DNA from 2 places in the Streptomyces sp. JLBG701 genome. Region 1 is predicted to be linked to the other one. Evidence: riboswitches for the same ligand, from Rfam matches in the RefSeq annotation. Region 1 holds a riboswitch; the other holds the start of a gene.
The links. A riboswitch is a leader RNA that binds a small molecule or an ion and turns the genes downstream of it on or off. The one in region 1 is predicted to bind ZMP and ZTP.
Positions count from the first base shown of each region.

Region 2: it holds a riboswitch for ZMP and ZTP, as region 1 does, so the genes downstream of both, AC5DRG_RS32850 (glycine hydroxymethyltransferase) here and AC5DRG_RS47725 (bifunctional 5,10-methylenetetrahydrofolate dehydrogenase/5,10-methenyltetrahydrofolate cyclohydrolase) in region 1, are expected to answer to the same signal.

Region 1 is NZ_CM178588.1:10,433,062-10,441,446, reverse strand. It holds gene AC5DRG_RS47760 (sulfite exporter TauE/SafE family protein) at 1-583, shown strand, start outside; gene AC5DRG_RS47755 (metal-sensitive transcriptional regulator) at 599-886, opposite strand; gene AC5DRG_RS47750 (rhodanese-like domain-containing protein) at 978-1,544, shown strand; gene AC5DRG_RS47745 (ABC transporter ATP-binding protein) at 1,703-3,457, shown strand; gene AC5DRG_RS47740 (hypothetical protein) at 3,530-3,823, opposite strand; gene AC5DRG_RS47735 (nuclear transport factor 2 family protein) at 3,998-4,366, shown strand; gene AC5DRG_RS47730 (hypothetical protein) at 4,354-4,545, shown strand; ZMP/ZTP riboswitch at 4,582-4,666, shown strand; gene AC5DRG_RS47725 (bifunctional 5,10-methylenetetrahydrofolate dehydrogenase/5,10-methenyltetrahydrofolate cyclohydrolase) at 4,689-5,537, shown strand; gene AC5DRG_RS47720 (CU044_5270 family protein) at 5,547-6,497, opposite strand; gene AC5DRG_RS47715 (RNA polymerase sigma factor) at 6,490-7,029, opposite strand; gene ctaD (aa3-type cytochrome oxidase subunit I) at 7,135-8,385, shown strand, end outside.
Region 2 is NZ_CM178588.1:7,081,780-7,090,164, forward strand. It holds gene AC5DRG_RS32840 (DMT family transporter) at 1-733, opposite strand, end outside; gene rocD (ornithine--oxo-acid transaminase) at 818-2,074, opposite strand; ZMP/ZTP riboswitch at 2,119-2,208, shown strand; gene AC5DRG_RS32850 (glycine hydroxymethyltransferase) at 2,241-3,704, shown strand; gene AC5DRG_RS32855 (hypothetical protein) at 3,826-4,548, opposite strand; gene AC5DRG_RS32860 (hypothetical protein) at 4,858-5,784, opposite strand; gene AC5DRG_RS32865 (RNA polymerase sigma factor) at 5,771-6,388, opposite strand; gene trpS (tryptophan--tRNA ligase) at 6,488-7,501, shown strand; gene AC5DRG_RS32875 (2'-5' RNA ligase family protein) at 7,682-8,260, shown strand; gene dprE2 (decaprenylphospho-beta-D-erythro-pentofuranosid-2-ulose 2-reductase) at 8,382-8,385, opposite strand, start outside.

The DNA.
Region 1 (8,385 bases):
GTTCGCGCACGCCCGTGCGGGCGCGGTGGAGTGGCGCGGCGGTGCGCTGTTCGCGGCGGCGGGTCTCGTCCCGGCGACCGTCGGCGGGGTCGTCTCGGGGCGTCTCCCGGCCGGTTTGCTCACGGGCGCCTTCGCGGTCGTGGCCGCCCTCGCCGCGCTCCGTATGCTGCGCCCTTCGGCCTCCGTACGGGACGAGGTGGCGGTGCGTCCCGACCGGGTCGTCAAGGCGGGCGCGGGGCTCGGCGCGGTGACCGGGGTGCTGGGTGTGGGCGGCGGCTTTCTCGCCGTACCCGCCCTGGTGAACGTCGTGGGCCTGCGGATGCGGGCTGCGGTCGGCACGAGTCTGCTGGTCATCACCGTCAACTCGCTGGCCGCGCTGGCGGCCCGGGCCGGCTCGGCCGCGAGCGTCGACTGGGCTGCCGTGGCGCCGTTCGCCGCGGCCGCCGTACTCGGCGCGTGGGACGGCAAGCGCCTCGCGGCGAAAGCCTCCTCGGGTGCGCTGCAGCGGATCTTCGCCTGTGCGTTGCTGGCGGTCGCCGCGTTCATGCTGGCCGACGCCGTCACCGGGGTGCTGACCCGGTGACCGGCACCGACAGTCCTACGCCAGTGACAGGAAGAGCTTCTCCAGCCGGGCCTTCATCTCCTGCGTGCTCTCGCCGTTCTCCTCGCCGTTGCCGGGACCCGTCAGGCACTGCTGCAGTCCCGTCGCGATGATCGCGAAGCCGGCCCGGTCGAGGGCGCGAGAGGCCGCGGCGAGCTGGGTGACGACCTCCTCGCAGTCGCGTCCCTCCTCGATCATCTTGATCACACCGGAGATCTGCCCTTGCGCCCGGCGCAGCCGGTTCAGCACCGACTTGAGCTCATCAACCTCGAACTGCAGCTCCACAACAACTCCTCTACATACCCTTGGGGGTATTTTACCCTCCCCTTGGGATTCCCCACCTCACACAAGTCCCGCCGGAAGGATCGCATTCCTCATGAGCAACCCTCTCGCCCTCGACGCCGACGAGGCCCGCACGCGCCTCCCCCAGCTGACGGTCGTCGACGTCCGTACGCCGGGCGAGTTCGCCGCCGGCCATCTCCCCGGCGCCCTCAACATCCCCCTGGACCAGATCCGGCGCGCCCTCCCCGCGCTCCAGAGCCTCCGAGGCGAACTCCTCGTCGTCTGCGCCTCCGGCGCCCGTTCGGAGAACGCCTGCGGCATCCTCGCCGAACACGGCATACAGGCCATGACGCTGACGGGCGGCACCCAGAGCTGGGCGGCCCGCGGTCACGACGTACACCGCCCGTCGCCGGGCACCCGCACCGTCTGGTCCATGGAACGCCAGGTCCGCCTCACAGCGGGCAGTGTGGTCCTGGCAGGTCTGGCCCTCGGGCTCCTGCACCCCGCCTGGCAGTTGCTGTCCGCCGGCATCGCGGGCGGCCTGGTCTTCTCGGCGCTCACCAACACCTGCGGAATGGCGGCACTCCTGTCAAAGCTCCCGCACAACCGCCCGAGCCCGGCGGACCTGGAAGCAACGCTGGCGGCACTGGCACAGCGCTGAACGGGACGGATGAAGTTCCGGTGCACGACAGCGCCCCGAAAGGGGCGCGGGGCTGTGTCCATCAGCGGCTCCGCCGCGGGGCGCGACAAGCCCCCACCGGGCCCACAGACGGCGACGTAGCCTGATGCTCCGACCAACCCCCGAGGAGCGCCGTGAGCATCGGCATCGCTGAGACAGAGCCCACCCCGCCCGCATGGCGCCTGCTCCTCGGCTACGTACGCCCGCACCGCTGGGCCCTGTTGGCAGGCGCACTGCTCTCGCTCGTCACCGGGGCCACCGGCCTGCTGCTGCCGCTGGTGGCGAAGGGCCTCATCGACAACCTGTCGCACGACCGCTCCATCACCGGCGCGCTGCTGGCGATGTCGGCGCTGGTCGTCGCCAACGCGGCGGTGGGCGCGCTGGGTTCGTACGTGCTGCGGCGCACCGCCGAGTCGGTGGTGCTCGGTGCGCGGCGCACCCTGTCGTCGTATCTGCTGCGGCTGCGGATCCCGGCCGTGGACCGTAGCGAGCCCGGTGACCTGATGGCCCGGATCACCTCGGACACGACGCTGCTGCGCGAGGTGACGACCGATTCACTCGTCGGTCTGGGCACCGGAGGCCTCACACTGATCGCGACCGTCGTGATGATGGGCGTGGTCGACCCGGTCCTGCTGGGCGTGACGCTGGCCGTGATCCTCGGTGCGGGCGTGGTGCTCGGCGCGATCGTGCCGCGTATCAACAAGGCGAGCCGGCGGGCGCAGGACGCGGTCGGCGTGATGGGCGCCTCCCTGGAGCGGATCCTGGGCGCGCTGCGCACGGTCAAAGCGTCCGGCGCCGAGCACCGCGAGGAGCAGACGCTGCACGCGGCGGCCGAGGAGTCGTGGCGGCAGAGCGTGCGCGCCGCCAAGTGGTCGGCGGCCGCGGGCAACACGGCCGGGCTGGCGATGCAGATCGCCTTCATCACGGTCCTCGCGGTGGGCGGGGCACGCGTCGCGACGGGCTCGATCGCCGTCGGCACGCTGGTCGCGTTCCTGCTCTACGTCTTCTATCTGATGTCGCCGATCCAGCAGGTCGTCGGCGCGATCACGCAGTACCAGACGGGCGCCGCGGCCCTTGCCCGTATCCAGGAGGCGCTGCGTATGCCCTCCGAACCCGCCTCCCGGCCCGCTCCCCTACCGGCCACCGGAGCGTCCCCGGCCGCCCTCACCTTCGACGACGTCCGCTTCCGCTACGCCGACGACCTCCCCTACGTCCACCACGGCGTGAGCTTCACCGTCCCCGCCCAGGGCATGACGGCGTTCGTCGGCCCGTCCGGCGCGGGCAAGACCACGGTGTTCTCCCTCATAGAGCGGTTCTACGACCCCGAGGCCGGCGTCATCACGCTCGACGGCCGGGATCTCGCGGACTGGGATCTGCCCCAACTCCGTTCCGCGATCGGCTATGTGGAGCAGGACGCCCCGGTCCTGTCGGGCTCCCTGCGCGCCAATCTGCTCCTTGGCAACCCCGACGCGGACGACGACGCCCTCGCCCGCGTACTCAAGACGACGCGCCTGGACGGCCTGGTCTCCCGGCTCCCCCTGGGCCTCGACACGCTCGTCGGCCACCGTGGCACCAAGCTGTCGGGCGGCGAACGTCAGCGCGTCGCCATCGCCCGCGCCCTGCTGCGCCGCCCCCGGCTGCTCCTCCTCGACGAGGCGACGTCCCAGCTGGACGCGGTGAACGAGGCCGCCCTGCGCGACACCGTCGCCGATGTCGCCCGTACGACCACGGTTCTCGTCGTCGCGCACCGGCTGTCCACGGTGACGATGGCCGACCGGATCGTGGTCATGGACGCGGGCCGGGTCCGCGCGGTGGGTACCCACCAGGAGCTCGTGGCCGGCGATCCGCTCTACGCCGAGCTGGCGGCCACGCAGTTCCTCGCCACGGCGGGCTGAGCGCCCGCTCACACGTCGCGGGCCGCCCGTTTCCGGGCGGCCCTCGACGCGGACGTGTGACGCGGCGGAGCGTCAGTACTGGATGCCGGGGAGCAGACCGGTCACGGGGGCGGCAAGATCGGTGACCTGGTGCAGCTGGTCGAGGTCGTTCAGCTTGTTGAGGCCCGCCAGCTGCTGGGAGACCCGCGGGATCCGCTCCTTGTGCTCGGCGGGGATGTCGCTCACCGCGAGCGAGTCCAGCATGGCCATGGGGCGCAGGCCGTCGTTCTGGGCGCCCGCATCGGCGGCGCTCGCCAGCGGAGCGGCCATGCCCGTGACACCGACGGCGAGACCAACGGCGGCGACAATACGTCGTGTTGAGATCATGTATTCAGCAACGGCACCAGGCCCGGGGCGGACACGGGCCGATCGTGTCGCTCACCCGTCAGGACGAGCGTGTCGACTGCGCTTGCCGAGCCCGCTGCGGCGGAGGAGTCTCGAAGGAGGGACCCTCTCGCGGCCCGCTCCTCATCGGGCCGTGGCCCCCGAAGGAGGTTCATCATGGGCACCACGGCACGCCCCGGCTTCGACACCGAAGCACTGCGCCGGGCCATCGAAGGACACACTGCGGCGACGCTCCTGTCGCTCTACGCGGACGACGCGGAGATACGCGTCGTGGACCGCAACACCCAGCCCAGCAACCCCAAGGTCCTGCACGGCCGTGACGAGATCGGCGCGATGTTCGACGACGTCTACAACCGCGACATCAAGACGCACAAGCTGGAGCAGTGCGTCACCCAGGGCGACCGTGTCGCCTTCACCGAATCCTGCGAGTACTCGGACGGGGTCCGTGTGTACTCCGAGTCGATGGTGTCGCTGCGTAACGGCAAGATCGCCGAACAGACCATGATCCAGGCATGGGACGAGTAGGCAGAAAGGCGGCGAAGGTCCAGTTCACATCCCATCTGAACTGGACCTTCTCGGCCCGGGCCGGAATGGGCAGATCACGTACGGGCAGGGCCTGGCGGACCTGGCCGGTCGCCACCGCGGGCCGGCTGCTGTCGGCGTCCCTTCGCCGGTCGGCCCGGCGCCGGCACCGCTCCACCTGACCCCCTGCTGATCGCCGTACCGCCTCGGATACGCTGTCTGCGGGCCGTGACTGGCGCTGAGGTGGAGCACCACCGGGGAGCGGCCCTCGCAGAGTCGATGCCGTGCGCCTGGGCGATGAGGTCTATCAGCTCAGGAGTGGATCATGTCTCAGGCCCGGCTCATGGACGGCACCTCGCTCGCCCGGCGCATCGTCGAGGACACCGCGAAGAAGGCCGCCGACCTCACCGACCGCACGGGATCGGCACCCTGTCTGGCGACGGTGCTGGTGGGCGCGGACCCCGCCTCCGTCACCTACGTGCGGATGAAGCAGAACCGCTGCCGCAAGGCCGGCATCGAGTCCCGCCACGTGGAGCTGCCCGCCGCCACGACCACGGAGGAGCTGGTCGACACGCTGCGGTCTCTCTCCAACGACCCCGCCGTGCACGGCATCCTGCTCCAGCACCCGGTGGGCGAACACATCGACGAGCGGGCGGCGTTCGAGGCGATCGCTCCCGAGAAGGACGTCGACGGTGTCACCTTCGCGTCCTTCGCGACGATGAGCTTCGGGCTGCCGGGCTTCGTGTCCTGCACGCCCGGCGGCATCATGCGCCTCCTCGACGAGTACGAGGTCGATCCGTCCGGGAAGCGTGCCGTGGTGGTGGGCCGCAGCGCGATCCTCGGCAAGCCGGTCGGCATGCTGCTCCTGGGCCGCGACGCCACGGTGACGTACTGCCACTCGCGCACGCGGGATCTGTCGGCGGCCGTCCGCGAGGCGGACATCGTGGTCGCCGCGGTGGGCCGCCCCCGGCTGATCCGCGGCGAGGACATCAAGCCCGGCGCCGTCGTGGTCGACGCCGGTTACAACCCCGGAAACGTCGGCGACGTCGACTTCGACTCCGCCGTCGAGCGGGCCGGACTCATCACCCCGGTGCCGGGCGGCGTCGGCCCGATGACGATCGCGACGCTCCTGGAGCAGACGGTCGACGCGGCCGCCCGGCAGCTCGGAATGTGACCCTCCGGGTCAGCGCATCCAGGCGCTGTAGTCCATGACGTCCCCGGCCTGGACGCCGTACTCGGGCTCCGCCTTGGTGAAGGTGGTCTCCAGACCGAGTACGGCGCCGGTGACCGGGTCCATGATCAGCATCTGGCGGGTGCCGGACCGGTCGTAGACGTACGCCTGTCCGCGCCGCCCGAGCCGGTCCGTCACCTGCCCGACCGGCCTCAACCCCTCGGCGTCCGCCAGCAGTCGGGCGAGCGCCGCCGACTCCCGTGTGCCGAGGGTCCAGTTGTCGAGCAGCACCTGGACGCCGTCGAGGAGCTCACCGGTGTCGGGCGCCGTGTCGAGGTACATGGCTTCCTGGAGGTAGGCGCGCAGGCCTGCGGCGTCGCGCGGGGGCGGCGACTGCGGCGGGGCGTCGCTCCAACTCGGCGGGTACGTCTGCCTGGTGAGGACGTGACCGTCCTCGACGAGCTTCCCCTCGCCGCTGAGGACGGGTCGGCCCGGATGCCGCGGGTCGGTCGCCACGACGAGTTCCGTGTGACCGCCGTCCGCCTTCCAGCGCACGATGCGCTCTTCGGGGAGCGTGATCGGCGGCTTGTCGTCGCTCATGCCCATGCTCCAGGACTGCACGTGCGTGCCCTTGAGGAGCTTGAGCACGCCGTCGACCGCTTGGGCGCGCCCCGCCAGGGTTTCCAGGGATACGGGGGTGGAGTCGGCCCGCACCACGAGCGGGCGGGGTGCGGCGACCGCCGGGGCGGTGGTCTGGCCGGTGAACAGCAGCGCCGACACGATCGCGGCGACGACGGCCGTGGCTGCCAGGCCCCAAAGCAGCCGGGGTCGGCGGGAAGTCCGTTCCCGCATCAGCCGGTTGAGCCGCCGCTCGGCGTTGTGGTCGAGCGGGCCGTCGCCGAAATGAGGACCGCCGGTCGGCACCGGGTTGGCGCGGCGCAGGAGTTCGAGTTCGTCAGCCATGGCCGTACTCCTTCGAGTTCGACTGGGTCGCGGGGCACATGCGGTCGATCTCGGCTCTCAGCCGGCACCGGGCCCGGTGCAGCCGCATCGACGCGGCCCGGGTGCCGCAGCCGAGGGCGACGGCGACTTCGTCGACGCCGAGTTCCTCCCATGCCGTCAGCCGCAGCACCTCCTGGTCGGCCGGGGAGAGCCGGGCGAGCGCGTCGTGCACCCAGGCACCCGGTGTCTCCGCGTCGGGACTGTCCACCAGGTGCCGTCCGTGCGCGGTGTCGTCGTTGCCGAGCCGGTCGACGAGCCGGCGGCGTCGCCCATAGCCGCGTACCGCGTTGGCGAGGCAGTTGCGTGCCACGCCGTACAGCCAGGGCAGCGGCGTCGGCGGGAGGTCGGCCCGGCGCCGCCAGGCGACGGTGAACACCTCCGCCACCACTTCCTCCACCTCGCTGGTCCGCCCGTCCAGTCGCCGCGCGACATAGCGGCTGACCGCCCAGTAGTGCTCGCGATAGGCAGCGGCGAAGATCTCGTCGTTGCTCATGTTCCGTTCGTGTCCGGCATCCCCGGGATCGTCACACCCGTTTCCGTGATTCTCGTCGCGCCCCTGAAGTGTGACGTCGGGGCCGGGCGCGGACACAGGCGGGGCATGGGACACCTCAAGTGGCTGACGACCACTGACCACAAGACGATCGGCACGCTGTATCTGGTCACGTCGTTCGCGTTCTTCTGCATCGGTGGCGTGATGGCGCTGTTCATGCGCGCCGAGCTGGCCCGGCCGGGTCTGCAGATCATGTCGAACGAGCAGTTCAACCAGGCGTTCACGATGCACGGCACGATCATGCTGCTGATGTTCGCGACGCCGCTGTTCGCCGGCTTCACGAACTGGATCATGCCGCTGCAGATCGGCGCACCGGACGTGGCCTTCCCCCGGCTGAACATGTTCGCCTACTGGCTGTACCTGTTCGGCTCGACCATCGCGGTCGGCGGCTTCCTCACCCCGCAGGGCGCGGCCGACTTCGGCTGGTTCGCCTACTCCCCGCTCTCCGACGCGGTCCGCTCCCCGGGCATCGGCGCCGACCTGTGGATCATGGGCCTGGCCTTCTCCGGCTTCGGCACCATCCTGGGCGCGGTCAACTTCATCACCACCATCATCTGCATGCGCGCCCCGGGCATGACCATGTTCCGCATGCCGATCTTCGTGTGGAACGTGCTGCTGACCGCCGTCCTGGTCCTGCTCGCCTTCCCCGTCCTGGCCGCCGCGCTGTTCGCCCTGGAGGCCGACCGGAAGTTCGGGGCGCACGTCTTCGACGCGGCCAACGGCGGCGCGCTGCTGTGGCAGCACCTCTTCTGGTTCTTCGGCCATCCCGAGGTGTACATCATCGCGCTGCCGTTCTTCGGCATCATCTCCGAGGTCATCCCGGTCTTCTCCCGCAAGCCGATGTTCGGCTACATGGGCCTGATCGCCGCGACCGTCTCCATCGCCGGCCTGTCCGTGACCGTGTGGGCCCACCACATGTACGTCACCGGCGGCGTACTGCTGCCGTTCTTCTCCTTCATGACGTTCCTCATCGCCGTGCCGACCGGCGTGAAGTTCTTCAACTGGATCGGCACCATGTGGAAGGGCTCCCTGTCCTTCGAGACCCCGATGCTCTGGGCCACCGGCTTCCTCATCACGTTCGTGTTCGGCGGCCTCACCGGAGTCATGCTCGCCTCGCCACCGCTGGACTTCGCGACGTCCGACACCTACTTCGTGGTGGCGCACTTCCACTACGTCGTGTTCGGCACCGTCGTCTTCGCGATGTTCTCCGGCTTCCACTTCTGGTGGCCGAAGATGACCGGCAAGATGCTCGACGAGCGCCTCGGCAAGATCACCTTCTGGACGCTGTTCATCGGCTTC
Region 2 (8,385 bases), 3.4 Mb from region 1:
TCAGCCCGTCCCGCGTACGGTCCCCGAGCCACACCACGCCCACCGCCGCCGGCCCGATCGTCTCGCCGATCACCATCCCGGCGGTAGCCGTGGTGACCGAGCCCCGCTGAAGGGCCGAGGTCAGCAACAAAAAGGCCGCACCCCCACCGACCAGCAGGGCATACGTCGCCGGATTGGCGAGCAGCTCCGGCACCTCGAGCGAGTCGATCAACCGCACCGACACCTCCACCACCCCGAACCCGAACCCGGCCCCCAGCCCAAGCACCAACGCCCGCCCCCGCCCGGACCACCGCCCACCGACCAGCCCGAGCAACAACACACCGACGGCAACGGCGAACATCGCCCACTTCAACTCAGTCGACCCCGCCCGATCCCCCTCCGCCCCGGACGCCAGCCCCAACATCGCGAGCCCGGCGCACACCACCCCCACCGCACCCCACTCCACCCCGCTCAACCGCACCCGCAGCAGCCACGCCGCGACCACCCCCGTCACCGCGAGACTGGACGCGAGGGCCGCCGCGACCGCGTAGATGGGGATCGACCGCAGCGCCGCGATCTGGAACACGAACCCCACCCCGTCCAACCCCAGCCCGACGAGATACCGCCACTGCCGCAACGCCCGCAGCAACAGCGCGACGTCCCCACCCGCCCCGGTACTCGCGGCCCGCGCGGCGACCGCCTGCAACACCGTCGCAGTACCGAAGCAGACCGCCGCCCCAAGGGCACACACCATCCCGAAGATCACAAAGCGACTGTAGGGGAGGGGACGGGGCGACCGTCCCTTCCGGACTCGCGGAACGCACCCCGGGTGGTGACCTCACCCCCCGGACAGCACCCCCCGCAATTGGTCCAACCCCCAGTCCAGATCCTCCTTCCCGATCACCAACGGCGGCGCGATCCGGATCGTCGCCCCATGTGTGTCCTTCACCAGCACGCCCCGATCCATCAACTTCTCGGAGACCTCCCGCCCGCTGCCGTACGCCGCAGCGATGTCGACCCCCGCCCACAGCCCGCGCCCGCGCACGGCGGTGACCGGGCCCGTGCCGGCCAGCGCGCCAAGCTCCCGGTGCAGATGCTCGCCCAGCTCAGCGGCCCGCGCCTGGTACTCGCCGGTCCGCAGCATCGCGATCACCTCCAACGCCACCGCACAGGCCAGCGGATTCCCGCCGAACGTCGACCCGTGCTCGCCCGGCCGGAACACCCCCAGCACCTCCGCACTCGACACCACGGCCGACACGGGCACGACCCCGCCACCGAGCGCCTTCCCGAGGACATACACATCGGGTACGACCCCCTCGTGCTCGCACGCGAAGGTGCGTCCCGTCCGCCCCAGCCCCGACTGGATCTCGTCGGCGACGAACAGCACGTTCCGCTCCCGGGTCAGCTCCCGTACCGCCGGCAGATAACCGGCCGGCGGCACGATCACCCCCGACTCGCCCTGGATCGGCTCAAGCAGCACCGCCACCGTGTTCTCGGTCATCGCCTCCCGCATCGCCGTCAGATCCCCGTACGGCACGATCGCGAACCCCGGCGTGTACGGCCCGAAGTCCGCCCGCGCCTCCAGGTCCGTGGAGAAGCTGATGATCGTCGTCGTACGGCCGTGGAAGTTGTTGCCCGCGACCACGATCTTCGCCCGCTCCGGCGGCACGCCCTTGACCCGGTACCCCCACTTCCTGGCCGTCTTCAGGGCCGTCTCCACCGCCTCCGTACCGGTGTTCATCGGCAGCACCAGCTCCATCCCGCACAGCTCGGCCAACTGCTCGCAGAACGCCGCGAACCGGTCGTGATGAAACGCCCGCGACGTCAGCGTCACCCGATCCAGCTGCGCCTTCGCCGCCTCGATCAGCCGCCGGTTGCGGTGCCCGAAGTTGAGCGCCGAGTAACCGGCCAGCAGATCCAGATACCGGCGCCCCTCCACATCGGTCATCCACGCACCGTCGGCGGTGGCGACGACCACCGGCAGCGGGTGGTAGGTGTGCGCGCTGTGCGCGTCGGCTGCGGCGATGAGTGCTTCCGTAGCGGTCACGGCGTCTCCCGGGTGTGAGGGTGACTCCCTTCTTATCGTCGCCCGCATGGTGGACGCAGGAGCCGCACCGTTCGGCACGCCCGGTAGGCTGACCGGCGGGCCGTGACTGGCGCGCTGGGATGGGACCGACCATCGGGGAGCGGCCCGAGCTGCAATGTGTGCCGTGCGCCTGGGCCGTACCGTGAACGCCGAACGCCACGTCCGGAGGTCCCCGATGCCCGACAATTCTGTGCCTCTCTCCGCCCTCTCCAACGAGTCCACCGCCTTCCGTGCCGCCCTCGATGTGATCCGTGCCGTCGAGCCGCGCGTCGCCGACGCCATCGGCCAGGAGGTCGCCGACCAGCGCGAGATGCTCAAGCTGATCGCCTCCGAGAACTACGCCTCCCCGGCCACCCTGCTCGCCATGGGCAACTGGTTCAGCGACAAGTACGCCGAGGGCACCATCGGCCGCCGCTTCTACGCCGGCTGTCGCAATGTCGACACCGTCGAGTCCCTCGCCGCCGAACACGCCAAGGAACTCTTCGGCGCCCGCCACGCCTACGTCCAGCCGCACTCCGGCATCGACGCCAACCTCGTCGCCTTCTGGTCCGTCCTGGCCCAGCGAGTCGAGGTCCCCGCCCTGGAGAAGGCCGGCGTCCGCCAGGTCAACGACCTCTCCGAGGCCGACTGGGCCGAACTTCGCCAGGCCTTCGGCAACCAGCGCATGCTCGGCATGTCCCTGGACGCCGGCGGCCACCTCACCCACGGCTTCCGCCCGAACATCTCCGGCAAGATGTTCGACCAGCGCTCCTACGGCACCGACCAGGCCACCGGCTTGATCGACTACGAGGCGCTGCGGGTGTCCGCCCGCGAGTTCAAGCCGCTGATCATCGTCGCCGGCTACTCCGCCTACCCCCGTCTCGTGAACTTCCGCATCATGCGCGAGATCGCCGACGAGGTCGGTGCCACGCTCATGGTCGACATGGCGCACTTCGCCGGTCTCGTCGCCGGCAAGGTCCTGAACGGCGACTTCGACCCGGTCCCGCACGCCCAGATCGTCACCACGACCACCCACAAGTCGCTGCGCGGCCCGCGCGGCGGCATGGTCCTGTGCGACGACTCCCTCAAGGACCAGGTCGACCGCGGCTGCCCGATGGTCCTCGGCGGCCCGCTCCCGCATGTCATGGCCGCCAAGGCCGTCGCCCTCGCCGAGGCCCGTCAGCCCTCCTTCCAGGACTACGCCCAGCGCATCGTCGACAACTCCCGCGCCCTGGCAGAGGGTCTGATGCGCCGCGGCGCCATCCTCGTCACCGGCGGCACGGACAACCACCTCAACCTGATCGACGTCGCCTCCTCCTACGGCCTCACCGGCCGTCAGGCCGAGGCCGCCCTGCTCGACTCGGGCATCGTCACCAACCGCAACGCCATCCCGGCCGACCCCAACGGCGCCTGGTACACCTCCGGCATCCGCATCGGCACCCCCGCCCTGACCACCCGTGGCCTGGGCACCGCCGAGATGGACGAGGTCGCGGGCCTCATCGACCGCGTCCTCACCACCACCGAGGCGGGCACCACCAAGTCCGGCGCCCCCTCCAAGGCCGCTCACGTCCTCGACCCGAAGATCGCGGACGAGATCTCCCACCGGGCAACCGACCTCGTGGCCGCCTTCCCGCTCTACCCGGAGATCGACCTCGGCTGACCTCCAGACCACTGGTCGTAGCTCCACCCGCGGCGGTCCGGCTTCATGCCGGGCCGCCGCGTGGCGTATCAGCAGCTGTCGCCGATGCCGGCTCACCCGCCCCGCAGCTCCTGTGCTGGGCTCACACGTCCCGCAACTCCCGCCGGGGGCCCGGCTCCCGAGCCCGCCGCCACCGGTCCAACGGCAACTGTGAGGCGAACGGCCGCAGCACCAACGCCAGTACGGCTCCGGCCGCCAAGCCTGGTATCGCCCACCACCAGTCGGTGCCGCCGCCCGATCCCGGTGGGGTGGCCGCCGTCTCGGTGGTCGTCACGTCCTCCGTGTCGGCGTCTGACGCCTCCGGCGCCGACTGCAAGGGGGTCGGGCGGATGCCGGAGTTCCCCTGGGACGAGGGCTTGCCCATGACGCCCAGTTCCTTGAACAGGGTGCGCAGTTCGCCAGGGCGCTCAGCGCGGTGCCAGTAACCCTTCGAGAGCTCGGGGAGCTGTGTCGCCGTATGGATCCAGACGGCGTTGGAGTCGGACGCCGGGTATACGCGGTCGAACCGCCAGGGCGACACATCGTGCACCAACCACGTGACGTTGATCTGCCGGGAGTTCATCACATCGACCTCCGGCGGCCTGTCGCCGATGCCGGTGCCGGGTGGGCCGAGCAACTGCTCCAGCTCCAGGTACTCCTCGTCGGAGTAGTACAGCGACGCCGTCTCCGTGCTCACCGGCGAGGCCACCAGCACACTCGTCGGCCCGCCCGCCGCCGCGGACCACGCACCCCACACCATCAGAGCGAGCGTGACCGCCAACGCCCCGATCACCGCCGTCAGTTCACGAACCCTGCCTCTCCGCATCCCATCCCCCAACCGGTCGAGCCCAGTCCGGCCCGCTCGCGAGCCGCGTGTCACTTCTGGTACACCGCCCGACGCGGCGGGGTTCCCACCCCACGCGCACAATTTCGGGGATTCCCCGACCCCTCACCGAGGGCACATCAGGCTCGCTGGTCATGTTGGAGGGGGTGATTGGAGCGTTCGGGCCAGCTCGGCGGCAGCCGACCTGCGGCTTTCCCCTCGCCGCCTGGCCAAGGGGCCCAATCGCCGGGATGGGATACCCCCCACCAGCGGGCTCAGCGGCCCAGCCGGCCGAGAACCAGCAGAAACCGCTTAGCCGAAGGCCTCCCCATCAAGGGACTTCGCGATCCCCACCGCCCGCTCCTTCGACGCCACACCTTCGAGGCGGAGCGTCACGTCCCCGCTGCCCGGGTCATGCATCCACAGCAGGGTCGGCCCGGCGGTCCGCTGCTCGCGCGTGTAATGAGACCCGTCCCGGTCCACCAGCCAGAAACTCAGCAGGTGAGGCCGTGGAAACCACAGCGCGATGTCGTTCGGCGAGCCGATGCCCGAGGAGTCCCCGCCCAGCGGGATCCACTCCGGCTGTTCGCGCACGCTCTTGGCGAAGCTGACGTCCAGGCCTGCCGGATACTCGTCGAGCCGTATCGTCTTCCCCTGCTCGCGCCAGCACAGGCTCACCAGATATCGCCCTCGCGGCTCCCCAGTCACCGTCACCGCGTCCGGCGTGCCCAGCGCGTCCGGCACCACAGGCGCGAACCCGGCCTGCCGCTCCGCCTGCGCGAGCGAGACCGCCCGCCCACAGCCGGGCACCCCCGCCCCCGGCGAGGGCGTCGCCGTCGGGTCGTACCGCACCTCGACCCCGCCGAAGCCGAACCAGTCGACCACCGCCGCCCGCACCGGAGGCGTGAGCACGAGGACCGTCACCAGGCCGCACAGCACAGCGGTCAGTGAGCGCCACCGCACCCGAGTCCACTGGCCCACTGCTCCCAGCCGCGCACCGGCCCTTCGCGGCTCGGCCACCGGCACCGGCAGCCGCTCGGCGAGTATCTGCTCCAGCACCCGCTCGACCATCGACTCGGAGCCCGAGGCCCCGTCCGCCCCCGGCCCGTCCAGTGAGCGCCCGAGCGCCCGCAGCTCCTCGGGCAGCCAGGAGGCCTCCGAGCGCCGACGCCGCTCGCCGCCCTCACCGTCGTAGGACTCCTGTCCGCCACTCACATCCCGTCCGTCACCCACGCTCATCACCCCCTTCTCCATCCCGCCCTTCCCGAGGCCGGAAATCCGGCAGCAGTCGGCCCAGCCTGCGCAGGGCGCGGTTGAGCCGGGACTTCACCGTGCCGCGGGGCCAGCCCAGGGCCTGGGCGGTCTCGGGCTCGTCCATCTCCAGGAGATAGCGGTAGGTGACGACCAGGCGGTGCTCCTCGCTCAGCTGCTCCAGGGCGGCCAGCAGCGCCGCGCGGCGCTCCGTCTCCAGCGTGGCGACCGCCGGGTCCGCCGATTCCGGTATCAGCGGCTCCGCCTCAACGAAGGCCGCCTCACGACCGGCGAGCGTGCGCTGACGGGCAGCCGTCCGCACTGTGTTCCTCGTCTCATTGGCGACGATCGAGAGCAGCCACGGCTTGAAGGCCGAGCCGTCCCGAAATCTGCCCAGCGCGCAGTACGCCTTCACGAAGGCCTGCTGCACCACGTCCTCCGCGTCCGCACCCGCCCCGAGCGCCGCCGCCGCACGCAGTGCGATGCCCGTATGGGCCCGCACCAGCTCCGCGTACGCCTCCGGCTCTCCGGCGCGTACGCGTGCGATCACCGCGGCCTCATCGACGATGCGGCCCCCCTCCCGCGTCCTCACACTCTTGTTACACCGCCGGAGGCAGATCGGTTCCCACCTGTTTCCGAAGAGTCCGCGACCCGTTCCGGATCGGGCCCCAACACCTGAGAGAATGGGGCCATGGCCTCTGACCGACCCCGCGTGCTCTCCGGAATCCAGCCCACCGCAGGCTCGTTCCACCTCGGCAACTACCTCGGCGCCGTCCGCCAGTGGGTGGCCCTGCAGGAGTCCCACGACGCGTTCTACATGGTCGTCGACCTGCACGCGATCACGGTGCCGCAGGACCCGGCGGAGCTGCGCGCGAACACCCGCCTGGCCACCGCACAGCTCCTCGCGGCCGGCCTCGACCCGGAGCGCTGCACGCTCTTCGTCCAGAGCCACGTCCCCGAGCACGCCCAGCTCGCCTGGGTCATGAACTGCCTCACCGGCTTCGGCGAGGCCTCCCGCATGACCCAGTTCAAGGACAAGTCCGCCAAGCAGGGTGCCGACCGGGCGAGCGTCGGGCTGTTCACGTACCCGATCCTCCAGGTCGCCGACATCCTGCTGTACCAGGCCAACGAGGTGCCGGTCGGCGAGGACCAGCGCCAGCACATCGAGCTCACCCGCGACCTCGCCGAGCGTTTCAACGGCCGGTTCGGGCAGACCTTCACGATCCCGAAGCCGTACATCCTCAAGGAGACGGCGAAGATCTACGACCTCCAGGACCCGTCGATCAAGATGAGCAAGTCGGCGTCCACGCCGAAGGGCCTGATCAACCTCCTGGACGACCCGAAGACCACCGCCAAGAAGGTCAAGAGCGCGGTCACCGACACGGACACAGTCATCCGCTACGACGCCGTGGAGAAGCCGGGCGTCAGCAACCTGCTCACCATCTACTCGACCCTCACCGGCACCGGTGTCCCGGAACTGGAGCAGAGGTACGAGGGGAAGGGCTACGGTGCGCTCAAGACGGACCTCGCCGAGGTCATGGTCGAGTTCGTGACGCCGTTCAGGGAGCGCACCCAGCAGTACCTGGACGACCCGGAGACGCTCGACTCGATCCTGGCCAAGGGCGCGGAGAAGGCCCGCTCGGTCGCCGCGGAGACGCTCTCGCAGACGTACGACAGGGTGGGCTTCCTGCCCGCCAAGCACTGACGCCGCCGGACACCGGCACGCACCTCGCACACACACGTACCACCGGGCAGAGCGCTGCACATCACTACGCCTGCGCCTGCCCACAGCACAGCCGTGGCCGTACAGTCGATAGCCGGACGGCTGGGAACGAATCCGACAGGGATGACTCCGCCAGGGATGGCAGGGACGACAGGAGACGACGTGGGGACCGTAACGATCGGCGTGTCGATCGCGGTCCCGGAGCCTCACGGCAGCCTGCTCCAGGAGCGGCGCGCGGGCTTCGGCGACGCCGCGGCTCACGGCATCCCCACCCATGTCACCCTGCTGCCGCCGACGGAGGTCGACGACAGCGCCCTGCCGGCCATCGAGGCACACCTCACGGAGGTCGCCGGGACGGGCCGCCCCTTCCTGATGCGGCTGTCCGGCACCGGCACCTTCCGCCCGCTGTCGCCGGTCGTGTACGTCCGGGTCGTCGAGGGCGCCGAGGCCTGCACCTGGCTGCAGAAGCAGGTCCGCGACGCGTCCGGCCCCGTGGCACGTGAGCTGCAGTTTCCGTACCACCCGCATGTCACGGTGGCGCACGGCATCGACGACGACCTGATGGACCGCGCCTTCGCGGAACTCGCCGACTACACGGCCCAGTGGCCCTGCGCCGGCTTCGCGCTCTACGAGCAGGGCGCCGACGGGGTGTGGCGCAAACTGCGTGAGTTCGCCTTCGGGTCACCGGTGGTGCCGACGCAGGCGACGCATGTCGACCGGGGCTCGATCCCCACGTCTTAGCTCCGCACCGGCAGGCGTCAGGTTGTTCGTTCGGCGCGGGCCGGTGGGGGCTTGTCACGCAGTTCCCCGCACCCCCAAAAAGCAAGGGGCGCTGTGCCTCGCCGGAGTTCACCAGCACCGTCTAG